Regions from separate parts of the Nocardiopsis deserti genome, predicted to be linked through region 3. Evidence: predicted binding sites of a transcription regulator. Region 3 holds the regulator's gene; each other region holds the start of a gene.
What was found. The regulator HrcA, encoded in region 3, represses chaperone genes, less so after heat shock. The targets are predictions, from matches to a motif close to TTGGCACTCTCNNNNNGAGAGTGCCAA.
Positions count from the first base shown of each region.

Region 1 (5,320 bases), on a different contig from region 3:
CCCCGGCACGAGCAACCACGGTCTGGGACAGGCGATCGACCTCGGCTGCGGCATCCAGAACTACCGGTCCGACCGCTGGCTCTGGATGGAGGCCAACGGCGCCGACTTCGGCTGGCATCATCCGGCCTGGGCCAAGTCCAGCCCCTTCGAGCCCTGGCACTGGGAGTACACCGGCTGATCCTCGCCCGGCCCTTTTTCCGGGGGCGGCCCCGCACGGGGCCGCCCCCGACGCGTCCGGCCGCCTCAGACGGCGGTCTCGGGCACCACCTCGCTGGTGCAGTGGGCGCAGCGGGACGCCTTCTTGCTGATCTCGGTGCAGCAGTGCGGGCACTCGCGCGTGGTGGCCTCCTCGGCCTTGACGAAGCGCTCCATCACCTTGGCGACGGGCAGGACCACGAAGAAGTACACGATCGACGCGGTGATCAGGAACGAGATCAGCGCGTCGACGAACGCCCCGTACAGGAACCGGCTCCCGTTGATCTCGAAGTAGAGGTCCCCGAAGGTGGGAACCCCGCCGAAGATGCCGATCAGCGGGGTGATGAACCCCTCGGTGAACGCGGTGATGAGGTTGGCGAAGACCGCGCCGATCACGACCGCGACCGCCAGCTGCACCAGGTTGCCCTGGAGCAGGAACTTCTTGAAGCCTTGCATGGATACAAGCCCTACATACTCGTGGTGTCCGTACGGGCGCCGCGGCGGGGTTCCCCTGGTGGGAGCCCGCGGCGCCCGGCCAGCTTTGCCCACCGGAGGTCGCCGGTCAACCGCGGATGGTGATGGACAGCCGCGAGCCGGCCGCGTGGCCCGCCAGACTCCTGGCCTCGACGGGTGTGGCCGCGATGACGATCAGCGCGCCGCCCTCCCCGCCGCCCGAGGGCTCCTCCTCCGGGAGGGCCAGGACGGGGCGGTCGCTGGCCACCTCCACGGCGGGGCCCGCGCGGGCGGGCGCGAGGTCGTCGCGTCCTCTGGCGGCGAGGACGTCCACCCGGCTGCCGGGGGAGAGCAGGTCCACCGCGCCGGGGTCGGCCACCCGCACCGGGACGGCGACCAGGCCGGGACCGTAGGCCCGCGCGGGAGGGTCGGCGAGCCGGGCGTCGGTGATCACCTCTCCCCGGCGCACCGGGGCGTTGAGGCGGAGCCCCGCGGTCGCGGTGTCGGCCGCGAGCGCGCCGCCCGGCACGGAGCCGGCGGGCAGGTCCCGGGCGGTGAGGTCGCCGTCGGTGAGGGGGTCCGCCGCACCGAGGTCGCGGGAGGCGACCAGGACACGGGAGGTGGGCGCGGGCGGAGGGCGTACGGCCAGGGCGGCGCTGAGGAGCGCGGCGGCGGCCAGGAGGGCGGCGACGACGCGCCGGTGCCGGTCCAGGAGCCGGGTGAGCGCGCGACGGTGCCGGTAGGGAAGGGGCGCGGCGTTGTTCATACCCTCAACGCTAGGTCGCGGAGGGGCCGTTCGGAGGTTGTCCACAGGCCTGATCACACGGGCCGCGCGCCCCGGGTCCGAGCGTTCCCGGACGGGGAGGTGGAGGGCCGCCGGCGCGCCGACGCGCCCGCCGGGTCCGGGCGCTGACGCTCCCGGGCGGGGACGCCGCGGGTGCCCGCCCGGTGCCTCCGCCCCGGGGCCGGACATGCCGCGCGCCGCCGAGGGATCGGCGGCGCGGTGGCGGTCAACGGCCCGGCGGGTCAGCCCGTCGCGGCGGTGGCGCTGGTGCTGCTGCTGGCCTTGCTCGTGGTGCTGGTGCCGCTGCTGGTGTCCGAGGAGGAGCTCTTGGCGTCCGAGGAGGTGGACGAGGCGGAGGAGGAGTCGGTGGAGCCCGAGTTCCCGCCGTCCTTGCCCTCACCGGAGCCCGAACCGGTCAGCACGGAGCTGTTGGAGGACTTGCCGCTGTCGGTGCGGTAGAAGCCGGAGCCCTTGAAGACGATGCCCACGGCGGAGTACACCTTGCGCAGGCGGCCCTCGCACTCGGGGCAGACGGTCAGCGCGTCGTCGCTGAAGCTCTGCACGACCTCCATCTGGGCGCCGCACTCGGTGCACGCGTACTGGTACGTAGGCACTGTTCGGGTCCTCCTTGCTGGCACTCTCGCCCGTTGACTGCTAAATAGTACGCGCTCGCCGACCGGAGCCGTGACAGGGCCTCGCCCACGGAGATCGGTGCGGTGACGCACGCGGCCGGGCGCCGGGCGCCGCCGGAGCGCGACCGCCAGCGACAACGCCCCCGGCGTTCGGGTTAATCCCGCCCTGCGCGTCCCGCCCCTCCCGCTCAGCCCCTCCCGCTCAGCCGGTCCCGCTCCGCCGGTCCGCCCGGCCACACGCCCGTGCCGAGGACCCGCACCCCGCCGGACGGGGTGACCACGGCGTCCACGGGCCGGTCGTGCGACTCGGCGGGCAGCGACTCCACGAACTCCTCGTCGTGGACCAGGGCGATCGCCGGGGTGTGCGGGCCCTTGCGGGCCAGCGCGCGGTCGTAGCACCCGGCGCCGCGCCCCAGGCGCGTCCCCCGCCGGTCCACGGCCAGGGCCGGGCAGACCACCGCGTCGGCCCGGGCCAGCGCGTCGGGCCCGTAGCGGCGGCCCACGGGCTCCAGCAGCCCGTGCCCGGCCGGGACCAGGGAGTCCGGCCCGTCGAAGGCCGCCCAGTCCAGCTCGCCGCCGGGCAGGAACACGGGCAGCAGCACGTAGGCGCCGCGCTTCCACAGCGCCGCCACCAGCTTGCGGGTGTCGGGCTCCCCGCCCACGGAGTAGTAGCAGGCGACCGTTCCGCCCATGGCCAGCCACGGGACGTCCAGCAGCGCGTCGCGGACCGCCGACCCGGTCCGGGAGCGTTCCTCGGGGCTCCGGGCGCGCCGCCGCTCCAGGAAACCCCTCCGCAGCCCGGCCTTGGCCTCACGCAGCTCGCTCTCGCCCATGGCCCCAGTGTGGCACCGCCCCGGCCCCGGCCGTATGCCCCGTGCGGTGAACACGCGGTGGCGGTCCGCCCTCCGCCGCCCGAAACCGTCGGGACTTCTTGGCGCCCTCCCGGGTGTGGAGACGCTGAGACGGCCGACCGCTGTCCTAAAGTGCCGACATGAACGACTCCACCGACCAGAAGCGACCCTCCGGTTCCGCGTCCGTCACGAAGGCGGTCGTACCCGCCGCGGGCCTGGGCACGCGTTTCCTGCCCGCGACCAAGGCCACGCCCAAGGAGATGCTGCCGATCGTGGACAAGCCCGCGATCCAGTACGTCGTGGAGGAGGCGGTGGCCGCCTCCCTCCAGGACGTCCTGATGATCACGGGTCGCAGCAAGCGCTCCATCGAGGACCACTTCGACCGGGCCTACGAGCTGGAGGAGGCGCTGGAGGCCAAGGGCGACGACGCGCGGCTGCGCTCGGTGCGTGAGTCCAGCGACCTCGCCCAGGTGCACTACGTCCGCCAGGGCGAGCCGCGCGGCCTGGGCCACGCGGTGCTGTGCGCGGAGGCGCACGTGGGCGACAACCCCTTCGCCGTCCTGCTGGGCGACGACCTCATCGAGTCCGCCGACCTGCTGCGCCGCATGATCGAGGTGCGCGAGCGCCACGGCGGCAGCGTCGTCGCCCTCATGGAGGTGGAGCCCGAGCAGGTGTCCCTGTACGGGTGCGCGGGCATCGAGCCCACCGACGAGGAGGACGTCGTCACCGTCACCGACCTGGTCGAGAAGCCCGCCCCCGAGCAGGCGCCGAGCCGCTGGGCGATCATCGGCCGCTACGTCTGCGACCCGGCGGTCTTCCCCGTCCTGCACGAGACCCCGCCCGGCCGGGGCGGTGAGATCCAGCTGACCGACGCCCTGCGCGAGCTGGCCCGGCGCAAGCCCGAGGACGGTGGCACGGTGCACGGCGTCCTCTTCCGCGGGCGCCGCTACGACACCGGCAACAAGGCCGACTACATCCGCACGGTCGTGGACTTCGCCTGCCGCCGCCCCGACCTCGCCGACGAACTGCTGCCCTGGCTGCGCGACTTCGTCGACCGTGCGCAGGCCCAGCGCCCCTGACCGGGGACGCCCGAGCGCCCCGACCGGGGCCCGGCGCACCGCACGCGGGGCCGGACGCGGCGAGAATGGGGTGTGAGCCGTCTCCTGAGGGAGGGGAGGCGGGGCCGCCAAAGGAACCGCGAACCGGGAGGAACCCCCGTGAAGAGCGTCGAACAGCACGTCGCCGATGTCCTGGCACTGATCCCCGATCCCGTGCCGACCGAGCTGGACCTGCTCCAGGCACACGGCGCCGTGCTGGCCGAGGCCGTCACCTCGCCCGTGTCGCTGCCGGGCTTCGACAACTCGTCCATGGACGGGTACGCGGTGCGCGCCGCGGACCTGGAGTCGGCCTCGCCGGACACCCCCGTACGGCTGCCGGTCGTCGCCGACATCCCGGCGGGCGACCCCTCCCCGACCGCGGTTCTGCCGGGCAGGTCGGCCCGGATCATGACCGGCGCGCCCATGCCCTCGGGAGCCGACGCGGTGGTCCCGGTCGAGTGGACCGACGGCGGCACGGCCAGGGTGACCTTCGACCGGCCGGTGAAGGCGGGCAACGCCGTGCGCCGCGCGGGGGACGACGTCACCGCGGGTGCCACCGTGCTGCGGCCCGGCGTGCGCGTCGGTCCGGGGGAGATGGGCGTCCTGGCGGCCGTCGGGCGCCGTTCGGTGCCCGTCTACGCCCGCCCCCGTGTGATGGTGCTCTCCACCGGCGAGGAGCTGGTCGAGCCCGGGCGCCCGCTCGGCCCCGGCCAGATCTGGGAGTCCAACAGCTTCATGATCGCCGCCGCCGCGCGCGACGCCGGGTGCGAGGTGCACCGCCACGGGTTCGTGGGCGACCACCCGCAGACGGTGCGCGACACGCTGGATGACCTGCTGGTGCGCGCCGACATCGTGGTGACCACGGGCGGGGTGAGCATGGGCGCCCACGACGTGGTCAAGGAGGTGCTCACCCGCGAGGGCACCGTGGAGTTCACCCAGGTGGCGATGCAGCCGGGCAAGCCCCAGGGCTTCGGCGTGATCGGCCCGGACCGGACCCCCATCGTCACGCTGCCCGGCAACCCGGTGAGCGCCTTCGTGTCCTTCCAGGTCTTCGTCCGGCCCGCGCTGCGCCGCCTGCGCGGGCTCGACCCCCGGCCGCTGCCGAGCATGCGCGCGCTGCTCACCTCGCCGGTCACCTCCCCGCCCGGGCGCCGCTCCTTCCTGCGGGCGGTGCTGGAGGAGTCCCCCTACGGACGCGACGCCGAGTCCACGGTGTCCCCGGCTCTGCACCAGGGCTCGCACCAGCTGTCCGCCCTGGCCGGGGCCAACGCGTTCGTGGTGGTGCCCGAGGAGGTGACCGAGCTGGCC
Region 1 covers NZ_VWVS01000001.1:30,350-35,669, forward strand. Annotated here, with positions in the region: gene FYW99_RS09845 (D-alanyl-D-alanine carboxypeptidase family protein) at 1-178, shown strand, start outside; gene mscL (large conductance mechanosensitive channel protein MscL) at 244-651, opposite strand; gene FYW99_RS09855 (SAF domain-containing protein) at 758-1,414, opposite strand; gene FYW99_RS09860 (FmdB family zinc ribbon protein) at 1,675-2,046, opposite strand; gene FYW99_RS09865 (5-formyltetrahydrofolate cyclo-ligase) at 2,253-2,897, opposite strand; gene galU (UTP--glucose-1-phosphate uridylyltransferase GalU) at 3,056-3,994, shown strand; gene glp (molybdotransferase-like divisome protein Glp) at 4,133-5,320, shown strand, end outside.
Region 1: the regulator HrcA is predicted to act here: its motif matches at 2,064-2,090, upstream of FYW99_RS09860 (FmdB family zinc ribbon protein).

Region 2 (5,320 bases), on a different contig from region 3:
GAGCCAACCTGTGGGAGCACATCACCCGGCTGCGCGACCGGACGGGCACCACGGTCGTGCTCACCACCCACTACCTCGACGAGGCCGACGACATGGCCGAGCGGGTCCTGGTCATCGACCACGGCAGGGTCATCGCCGACGGCACCGCCGACGAGCTCAAGGGCAAGGTCTCCGGCGACCTGGTCACCCTCACCGTGCCGGACGCCGAACAGGCGCGCACCGCCGCCGGGATCGCCGAACGGGTGCCCTCCGCCGGAACGGCGGAGGTGCTCGCGGACGCGGGGCGCGACGCCGAGGTGCGCCTGCGCGTGGAACGCGGGGACACCGTGCTGCCCGAGCTGCTGCGCGGGCTGGACGCGGCCGGAGTCCCGCTGCTCGCCGTCCGGGTGCAGCGGCCCACCCTGGACGACGTGTTCCTGACCCTGACCGGACGCAGCCTGAGGGAGGAGGGGGCATGAGCTTCCACGAGGTGACCGGAACCCCGGCGGAGGCGGACGGGGAGGAGAGGACCGGGGCCAAGGCGGTTGGGGCGGAGACGCCCGCCGCGCGGGGGCCGGGCCTGGTGCGCGACACCGCGACCGTCTTCGCCCGCCAGATGCGGCCGTTCCTGCACCGGCCGCTGATGCTGTTCTTCGGCATGCTGCAACCGGTGCTGTACCTGGTGCTGTTCGCGCCCCTGCTGACGGGGCTGGCCGGTGCCGAGGGGCAGGACCCGTGGCAGTGGTTCGTGCCCGGTCTGCTGGTGATGCTCGGCCTGTTCACGTCCGGGTTCGCCGGTTTCGGGCTGCTGCCGGAGATGTCCTCCGGAGCGCACGAGCGGCTGCTGGCCACCCCGGTGAGCCGGGTTTCCCTGCTGCTGGGACGGGTCCTGCGCGACGTGGTGATGATGCTGGCGCAGATGGTGCTCATCCTCGTGCTGGTGGTGCCGCTCGGGTTCGAGGCGTCGTTGGCGGGCGCCGTCGTGGGGTTGCTCCTGCTCGCCGTCCTGGGCGCCGGGCTGTCCACGCTGTCGTACCTGACGGCCCTGGCGGTCAAGCAGACCTACGTGTTCGCGCCCATCGTGCAGACGCTGATCATGCCGCTGATGCTGCTGTCCGGCGTGCTGCTGCCGATGGAACTGGCGCCGCCGTGGCTGTACGCGCTCTCGCGGGCCAACCCGGTGGCCTACGTGGTGGACGCCGAGCGCGCCCTGTTCGCCGGGCAGTGGGACGCGTCGGTCGCCGTCGGCTGGGCCGTGGCGGTGGTGCTGGCGGTCGCGGCGCTGGCCGGGGGGCCGCGGGCGATGCGCCGCCTCAGCTCCTGACCTCGGTGCCGCTGCCGCGCGCCGGGTCGGGGCCCGGTCGGGTCGGAGCCCGTTCGGAGCCGGGGCGAAGCCGGACCGGGGGCCTTGGAGCCGGGGCGGAGCGGGGCCGGAGCCGTGCGCCGGGAGGGGGGAACCGGTGCGCGGCTCCGTCCGCTCAACGCGGAAAACCCCCATGTCATACGGTGTTTGTGCAGGTAGATGCGGGAATGCCGGGATGGGAAATCGTGACCACATCGTTTGCACTCGCCGGGGTCGAGTGCTAAAAAGGGAACTGGTTAGCACTCGCCTTGACTGAGTGCTAACCGGATCGAGGCTGCGAGATCGCGGCCCCCGGCAGCAGGGTTGCCGGAGGGTCCCCGGTCGTCCGTCGCGGGCGCATGCCTCGTCCCATCGCGTATCAGCCCGGTCACGGGAGGACAAGAACTCAATGGCAGCCAAACTGATCGCGTTCGACGAGGAGGCCCGTCGCGGCCTCGAGCGCGGCATGAACCAGCTCGCTGACGCCGTCAAGGTCACGCTCGGCCCCAAGGGCCGCAACGTCGTCCTGGAGAAGAAGTGGGGCGCCCCCACGATCACCAACGACGGTGTCTCCATCGCCAAGGAGATCGAGCTCGAGGACCCGTGGGAGAAGATCGGGGCCGAGCTGGTCAAGGAGGTCGCCAAGAAGACCGACGACGTCGCGGGTGACGGCACCACCACCGCCACCGTGCTCGCCCAGGCCCTCGTCCGCGAGGGTCTGCGCAACGTCGCCGCCGGCGCCAACCCGATCAGCCTCAAGCGCGGCATCGAGTCCGCCGTCGCGCGCATCAACGAGGAGCTCGGCAACCTCTCCAAGGACATCGAGACCAAGGAGCAGATCGCCTCCACCGCCTCGATCTCCGCCGGCGACCCCCAGATCGGCGAGACCATCGCCGAGGCCATGGACAAGGTCGGCAAGGAAGGCGTCATCACGGTCGAGGAGGGCCAGACCTTCGGGCTGGAGCTCGAGCTCGCCGAGGGCATGCGCTTCGACAAGGGCTACATCTCGCCCTACTTCGCCACCGACCTGGAGCGCATGGAGACGGTCCTCGAGGACCCCTACATCCTCATCGTCAACTCCAAGATCTCGAACAACAACGAGTTCCTGCCGGTTGTCGAGAAGGTCCTCCAGGCCGGCCGCCCGCTGGTCGTCATCGCCGAGGACCTGGAGGGCGGCGCCCTCCAGACGCTGGTCGTCAACAAGATCCGCGGCACCTTCAAGTCCGTCGCCGTCAAGGCCCCGGGCTTCGGTGACCGCCGCAAGGCCCAGCTCGGCGACATCGCCGTGCTGACCGGCGGCCAGGTCATCACCGAGGAGGTCGGCCTCAAGCTGGAGAGCACCGAGCTCGACATGCTCGGCCGCGCCCGCAAGGTCGTCGTCACCAAGGACGAGACCACCATCGTGGACGGCGCCGGTGACGCCACCGCGATCGCCGGTCGCGTGAACGAGATCCGCAACGAGATCGAGCGCACCGACTCCGACTACGACCGCGAGAAGCTCCAGGAGCGTCTCGCCCGCCTGGCCGGCGGCGTGGCCGTCATCAAGGCCGGTGCCGCCACCGAGGTGGAGCTCAAGGAGCGCAAGCACCGCATCGAGGACGCCGTCCGCAACGCCAAGGCCGCGGTCGAGGAGGGCATCCTGCCCGGCGGTGGTGTCGCTCTGCTCCAGGCCAGCGTCCCGGCCTTCGAGAAGCTGGAGCTGGAGGGCGACGAGGCCATCGGCGCCGACATCGTGCGTCGCGCCATCGCCGAGCCGCTCAAGCAGATCGCCATCAACGCCGGCCTCGAGGGCGGCGTCGTGGCGGAGAAGGTCCGCAACCTGGAGCCCGGGTTCGGCCTGAACGCCGCCACCGGCGAGTACACCGACCTGTTCAAGGACGGCGTCATCGACCCGACCAAGGTCACCCGCTCGGCTCTTCAGAACGCGGCTTCCATCGCCGGTCTGTTCCTGACCACCGAGGCCGTCATCGCCGAGAAGCCGGAGAAGGCCGCCGCTCCCGCCGGCGACCCGACCGGTGGCATGGGCGGCATGGACTTCTAGCAGGTCCGTGAGACCTCGGGCCCCCGGGCCCGCAGGTGTCTGAGGTCCGGATACGCGACCTCGCCCGCGACGACCGGGCGGCCCCTTCGGGGGTCGCCCGGTTTCGCCTTTTCCGGGGCCAGGACCGGGACCGGAAACACTGGGAACGCCGGGATCGCCGAAGCGGCACTGTCGTTCGCGGAAAGCCGGGGTTATTCTGCGAAGTGTCGGGCGGACGGGGACACGGAGCGTTGCAGTTCCTGTTCGGAGGTGCAAAGCGAAATGAGCCTGGCTATGACGGAAGCCGACCCGGTGGTGGGCTTGTCTCGATGGGACTACTTGCTGAACACCTGGCAAGAGTTGGACGTGCCCGACGGTTGGCGGGCCGAGATCATCGATGACAACGGAGTCGTACTCGTGGCCCCCCCGTCTGTGCCCCACAACATCATCGCGTCCTGGGTCCACAGGGCACTGCTTCTGGCTCTCCCCGACGGTTGGCACATCTTCCAGACGCTGGGGCTCCAGTGGCCGGTGGTCGAGAGGCTCTACATGCCGGACCTGGTCGTCATGCCGGTGTCGGCCGCAAAGCAGGCGCGTACTCCCTGTCCAGCGGACGAGGCGGAGTTGGTGGTCGAGATCGTGTCCCGGGGCAGCAGGGACACCGACCGCAAGAAGAAGCTGTGGGGCTACGCGCACGGCCCGGTTCCGCTCTACCTGCTGATCGACGCATGGGACGAGACGGGGCCGTCGGTCACCCTCTACGAACAGCCGGGCGACGGCCGCTACAACCACGCCACCACCGTGAACTTCGGGGCCAAGATCGGGCTGCCGAAGCCCTTCGACATCGAACTCGACACGTCCGCGTTCCCCGGTCCCGGCCAGGGGCCCTCCTGAGGACCCGGACACGGAGGCGGCGCGAGGGCGTCCGTCCGCCGGATTCCGGCTCCGGCCAGGGGCCCTCCTGAGGGCGCGGGCGGTGTCCTCGCCTCCGAGAAGGCCTCCGGGCCCAGCGCCAGCGGCCCTCCCGAGCGTGCGGGCGGCAGCGGACCGAGGGCCTCAGCCCGCGCCGTGCCAGGCCCGCCACAGGTCGGCGTAGGAGCCGCCGCGGGCCAGCAGCTCGTCGTGGCTGCCCAGCTCGCTGATCCGGCCGTCCTCCACCACCGCGATCCGGTCGGCGTCGTGCGCGGTGTGCAGCCGGTGCGCGATGGCCACCACCGTACGGCCCGACAGCACCCCCGCCAGCGACCGTTCCAGGTGGCGGGCCGAACGCGGATCCATCAGGGACGTGGCCTCGTCCAGCACCAGCACGTCCGGGTCGGCCAGCACCACGCGGGCCAGGGCGAGCTGCTGCACGTGGGCCGGGTCCAGCGAGGCGTTGCCCGACCCCACCCGCGTGCCCAGCCCGTCCGGCAGCGCGCGCACCCAGGGCTCGGCGTCCACGGCGGCCAGGGCCTCCCAGAGGCGTTCCTCGTCCACCGCGGCCGCGCCCTCGGCCCGGTCCAGCGCCAGTGCCAGGTTCTCGGCGATCGTCCCCCGGAACATGTGGCTCTCCTGGCTCAGCAGGATCGCCCGCGCGCGCCGTTCCTCGGGAGGCAGGCCCGACACCGGTGCCCCGCTCACGCGGACACCGCCCGAGGTGGGCGGGTGCACGCCCGCGATCAGCTTGCCCAGGGTCGACTTGCCCGCGCCGCTCGGACCCACCACGGCCAGGCGTTCGCCGGGCGCCAGCACCAGGTCGACGCCGTGCAGGACCTCCGTGTCGGTGTAGCCGAAGCGCACGTCCTCCACCCGCACCTCGCCGGGGCGGGCGGTCCGGGGCGCGTCCGCCACGGAGGGCGGGGGCGCCTTCTCCGCCGGTTCCCCGGCCAGCTCCACGCCCAGCAGCCGGCGCATGCTCGTGAAGCCCATCATCAGGCTGTCCACCTGGTCCAGCAGCTGGTCCAGGGGCCGTCCCATCTGCCTGCTGAGGAAGACCGCGG
Region 2 covers NZ_VWVS01000016.1:64,118-69,437, reverse strand. Annotated here, with positions in the region: gene FYW99_RS21740 (ATP-binding cassette domain-containing protein) at 1-458, shown strand, start outside; gene FYW99_RS21735 (ABC transporter permease) at 455-1,303, shown strand; gene groL (chaperonin GroEL) at 1,731-3,362, shown strand; gene FYW99_RS21725 (Uma2 family endonuclease) at 3,636-4,235, shown strand; gene FYW99_RS21720 (ABC transporter ATP-binding protein) at 4,398-5,320, opposite strand, start outside.
Region 2: the regulator HrcA is predicted to act here: its motif matches at 1,540-1,566, upstream of groL (chaperonin GroEL).

Region 3 (5,320 bases):
GTGACGCAGCGCTCCGCCGCCCAGGGCACGACCGCGTCGGCTCCGGCCTCGGTCATCATCTCCACGGCCAGCTCGCCCCGGTCGCCCTTGGGCAGTGCCTGGACCACGGTCAGGCGGGGGCGGGGCGCCGGTTCCTCCCGGCGCTCCACCACCGCGCAGACGATGTGGTCCCTGCCCACGGCGGTCACCGTGCAGCGGGCACGCAGGCCGCGTCCGTCGGAGAGGTCGACGGTCTCGCCCTCCCGGATGCGGCGCACCACGGCGGCGTGACGGCCCTCGGCGCCGTCCACCGTCACCCGGTCGGCCGCCAGGTCGGCGGCCTCGACCAGGAAGACCGGCGGTGTCACTTGGCGCCGAAGGCGTCGCGGATCTTGGAGAAGAACCCGCCGTGTCCGGGGCTGAAGCGTCCCGGGGTCTGGTCCTCGCCGCGCAGTTCGGCGAACTTGCGCAGGAGGGCCTCCTGCTCCTCGTCCAGTCGACTCGGGGTCTCCACGTCGACGCGGATGCGCAGGTCGCCCCGGCCGCCGCCGTCGAGGTGGCTGACGCCCTTGTCCGGGAGGGTGATGACGTGGCCGGAGTTGGTGCCCGGGCGCAGGTCGATGTTCTCGGTGCCGTCGAGGGTGTCGAAGGCGAAGGAGGCGCCCAGCGCGGCGGCCGTCATGGGAACGGTCACCGTGCAGTGCAGGTCGTCTCCGCGCCGTTCGAAGGTGGGGTGCGGGCGCTGGATGATCTCCAGGATGATGTCGCCGCGCGGTCCGCCGTTGGGGCCGACCTCCCCCTCTCCGGCGAGCTGGATGCGGGTGCCGTCGTCGACGCCCGCGGGGATCTTGACGGTGCGGGTGACCTTCTCGCGCACCCGGCCCTCGCCCGCGCAGTCGCCGCAGGGGTTGGTGATGACCGAGCCCTGGCCCGAGCACTGGGGGCAGGGGCGGGAGGTCATGACCTGTCCGAGGAAGGACCGGGTGACCTGGGACACCTCACCCTGCCCGTGGCACATCTCACAGGTGGTGCGGTGCGAACCGGCCGCCGTCCCCTCGCCCTGGCAGGTCTCGCACAGGATCGCGGTGGGGAAGGTGATCTCCTTGCTGACCCCGAACGCGGTCTCCACCAGGTCCAGTTCGACCCGGATCTTGATACTGCGCCCGCGGCGGACCCGCTCCCGGGGGCCGCGCCCGCCGGGCTGGCCACCGCCGAAGAAGGCGTTCATGATGTCGTCGAAGGCGAACCCGCCCGCGCCGCCGAAGCCCCCGGCCCCGCCACCGCCGCCGGGCGCGTAGGGGTCCTGGCCCATGTCGAACATCCGGCGCTTGTTCTCGTCGGAGAGGACCTCGTAGGCCTGGGTCACCTCCTTGAAGCGCTCCTGGGTTGCGGGGTCCGGATTGATGTCCGGGTGGAGTTCGCGCGCGAGCCGCCGGTAGGCCTTCTTGATCTCGTCCTTGGACGCGTCGCGACGCACTCCGAGAACCTGGTAATAGTCTCTGGCCACTGGGTTACTGTCCTGCCAAAATCTGTCCGACATAGCGAGCCACGGCGCGTACTGCTCCCATCGTCCCCGGGTAGTCCATCCGGGTGGGTCCCACCACACCGATCTTGGCGAGCGACTGGTTTCCCACACCGTAGTCCGCCGACACGATGGAGGTGGACCTCAGGCCCTCGTGGAAGTTCTCCGCGCCGATGCGCACCGTGAGCATCGACGGGTCCTTGGCCTCTCCCAGCAAACGGATGAGGACCATGTTCTCTTCCAGTGCCTCCAGGACTTCCCTCAGGCTGGCGGCGAAGTCGACGGCGGCGAGGTTGGCCGTCCCCGCGAGGACGATCTTCTCCTCGTGCCGTTCAACGAGGCTCTCCAGCAGGACGGAGAGGACCGACACCGCCATCTGGCGGTGTTCGGGCGGCACCTGCGGAGGCAGGTCCTCCACCGCGTCGGGCACGTCGCCGAGGTGGCGTCCGGCGATGGCCCGGTTCAACATCGCGCGCAGGTCGTCGACGGCGGCCTCGTGGACCTCTCCCAGGCCGTCGATGACGCGCTGCTCGACCCGGCCCGTGTTGGTGATCACGACCATCATGATCCGCTGCCCCCCGAGGGGGACCAGTTCCACGTGCTGCACCGACGAGCGGGTCAGCGAGGGGTACTGGACGATCGCGACCTGGCGGGTGAGCTGCGCGAGGAGCCGTACGGTCCGGGCGACGATCTCGTCGAGGTCGACGGCGCCGGTGAGGAAGGACTCGATGGCACGCCGCTCCGCGGTCGAGAGCGGCTTGACCGAGGAGAGCCGGTCGACGAAGAGCCGGTACCCCTTGTCCGTGGGGACGCGGCCGGCACTGGTGTGCGGCTGCGCGATGTAGCCGTCCTCCTCGAGGGCGACCATGTCGTTGCGGATGGTCGCCGGGGAGACGCCGAGCCGGTGCCGGTCGGCCAGGGCCTTGGACCCCACGGGCTCGTTGGTGTTGACGAAGTCCTCGACGACGGCACGCAGGACCGCGAGCTTGCGCTCATCCAGCACTCGCCACCTCCCTGGCACTCCGTGGTCCTCAGTGCTAAGTCTATGCCCGGCCGCAAACCCTGACGGTTACCCGTGGGCGGCGACGCCCCGGCCCGGCCCCCTCGTCCCCGCTCCCGCGGGGCCCGCGGCACGCGCCGCGGCCGACGGGGCGCCGACTCGCACCACCAGTAGACTGCACGACCGTGGCTACCAAGGGAACCGGCCGTTACGGCCGCGACGTGCTCGCCGGGGACTGGCGCCGCCCGAGGAGGAAGGCGGTCCGCGAGGTGCCCCTGGAACGGGAACTGGTCGTGGAGGACGCCGAGGAGGCGTTCTGCGGGGCGGTGGTGGCCTGGGACAAGGCCACCGTGACGCTGGAGGACCGGCACGGCCGCCGCCGCGTGTTCGACCTCGCCCCGGCCGCGTTCCTGGTCGACGGCGAGCCGGTGACCCTGGTGCGCCCCGCCGCGGCCCCGAGGGGACCGCTGCGCAGTGCTTCGGGGTCGGTGGCGGTGCCGGACGCGCGGGCGCGCACGGCCCGGGAGAGCCGGATCTACGTGGAGGGCGTCCACGACGCCGAGCTGGTGGAGAAGGTCTGGGGCCACGACCTGCGTGTGGAGGGGGTGGCCGTCGAGTTCCTGGAGGGGGTGGACGACCTGCCCTCGATCGTGGCGGAGTTCTCACCCGGGCCCGGCAGGAGGCTGGGCGTCCTGGTGGACCACCTGGTGCCGGGCTCCAAGGAGACGCGGATCGCCGAGCGGGTGCGCGGCGAGCACGTGCTGGTGGCCGGGCACCCCTACGTCGACGTCTGGCAGGCGGTGCGGCCGGGTTCCGTGGGGATCGGGGCCTGGCCCGAGGTGCCGCGCGGCGTCCCCTGGAAGGAGGGGGTCGTGAGCGCCCTGGGCTGGCGGATGGAGACGGGTGAGGCGTGGCGCCGAATCCTGGGATCGGTGCGTACCTATGCTGATCTGGAGCCGGCCCTGCTCGGCCGGGTGGAGGAGCTGATCGACTTCGTCACCGGGCCGCACCCGGACGCTCCCTAGCGAGCCCGGCTACTGCGTGGCGAGCACTGCGCGCGGGAGGAGCGGCAGGACCTAGGATTTGACCTGGGCGAGGCGTCGGTCCCCGTGTCCGGCGCCGAGGTCGCCCGCCTCCGGCCCGCGCGGTCGTCGGTACAGCACGGTAGTACAGGAACCTCCCCCTCATCAGCGGAGCCAAGGAAGAGCATGAGCCAGACCCCGACGAACCCCCCGCCCCCGGAGGACCCCCACCGGGGACAGCAGCCGGACCACGGACAGGAGGGGCAGCAGGAGCACGGACAGCAGCCCCAGCAGCCGGATCCCGGCCAGCAGCCCGCCTACGGGCAGCCGTCCGGGGCGCAGCCGCCGTACGCTCCGCAGCCCGACCAGAGTCAGCAGGGCTACGGCCAGCAGGACCACGGTCAACAGCCCTCGGGAGCGCAGCCGGGATACGGCCAGCCCTCGGGGGCACAGCCCTCCGGGGCGCAGCCGCCGTACGCTCCGCAGCCCGACCAGGGCCAGCAGGGCCAGCAGGGCTACGGCCAGACCCCGGGAGCACAGCCCGGCTTCGCACCGCCCCCGGGCGCCCCGTCGCCGTACGCGCCCCAGCCCGGTCAGGACCAGCACGGCCAGGGCCAGCCCGCCTACGGACAGCCCGCCTACGGGCAGCCCGAGCCCTCGGACGCGCAGTCGCCGTACGCCCCGCAACCCGACCAGGGCCAGCAGGGCTACGGCCAGACCCCGGGAGCACAGCCCTCCGGCGCACAGCCCGGATACGGCCAGCCCTCGGGGGCGCAGCCCGGATACGCACCGCCGTCCGAGTACGGCCAGCAGCAGCCCTACGGCCAGCCCCACCAGGGCGCCTACGGCCAGCCCGCCCCGGGTCAGCAGCAGCCCGGTTTCGCCCCGCCGGAAGGGGCCCCCGAGCAGCCCGGGTACGGGCAGCAGGCGGCCTACGGCCAGCAGCCCGCCTACGGGCAGCCCTCGGGCGCGCAGTCCCCGTACGCCCCGCAGCCCGACCAGGGCCAGCAGGGCTACGGCCAGACCCCGGGAGCACAGCCCTCCGGCGCACAGCCCGCATACGCACCGCCGTCCGAGTACGGCCAGCAGCAGCCCTACGGCCAGCCCCACCAGGGCGCCTACGGCCAGCCCGCCCCGGGTCAGCAGCAGCCCTACCCGGGCGCTCCCGCGGCGTACGGGCAGCCCGGCGTCCAGGGCCAGCCCCAGCAGGGCGCCCCGGGCGGCGACAACAGCACGCTCGTGGCCATGCTCGCCCACCTGTCCGGTTTCGTGATCGCCTGCCTGGGCTGGATCCCACCGCTGGCCATCTACTTCGCCAAGCGCAACCAGTCGCCGTTCGTCCGCCACCACGCGGCCGAGGCGGCCAACTTCCAGCTCACCCTGCTGATCCCCTACGTCTTCGCGTGGGTGGCCTTCATCGGCCTGGGTATCTTCTTCCCAGAGCTGTCCTGGATCGGATCCCTCCTGGTCGCCCTGATCTGGGTCGTCGCTATCGTGTTCGGCGTCATGGGCGCCAACGGCGCCAACAAGGGGACGTGGTACCGCTACCCGGTGAGCATCCGCCTGTTGAAGTGATCCGCTCCCGCACGCAGTCCGAGCGCACCCGCACGAAGGAACCCAACATGTCCTATCCCAACAACCCTCCCGAGGGCCCCTACGGCCAGGGCCAGCAGCCCGGCCAGGACTCCGGTGGTTACCCCTCCCAGCACGGTCACCCCACCGGTGGTCAGCCTGGCTACCCGCAGGGCGGTTACCCGCCCCCGCCCGGCCAGCCCGGCGGATACCCGGGCCAGCCCG
Region 3 covers NZ_ML703348.1:108,709-114,028, forward strand. Annotated here, with positions in the region: gene FYW99_RS03360 (16S rRNA (uracil(1498)-N(3))-methyltransferase) at 1-347, opposite strand, end outside; gene dnaJ (molecular chaperone DnaJ) at 344-1,486, opposite strand; gene hrcA (heat-inducible transcriptional repressor HrcA) at 1,491-2,504, opposite strand; gene FYW99_RS03375 (DUF3097 domain-containing protein) at 2,687-3,526, shown strand; gene FYW99_RS03380 (DUF4870 domain-containing protein) at 4,769-5,098, shown strand; gene FYW99_RS03385 (DUF4870 domain-containing protein) at 5,146-5,320, shown strand, end outside.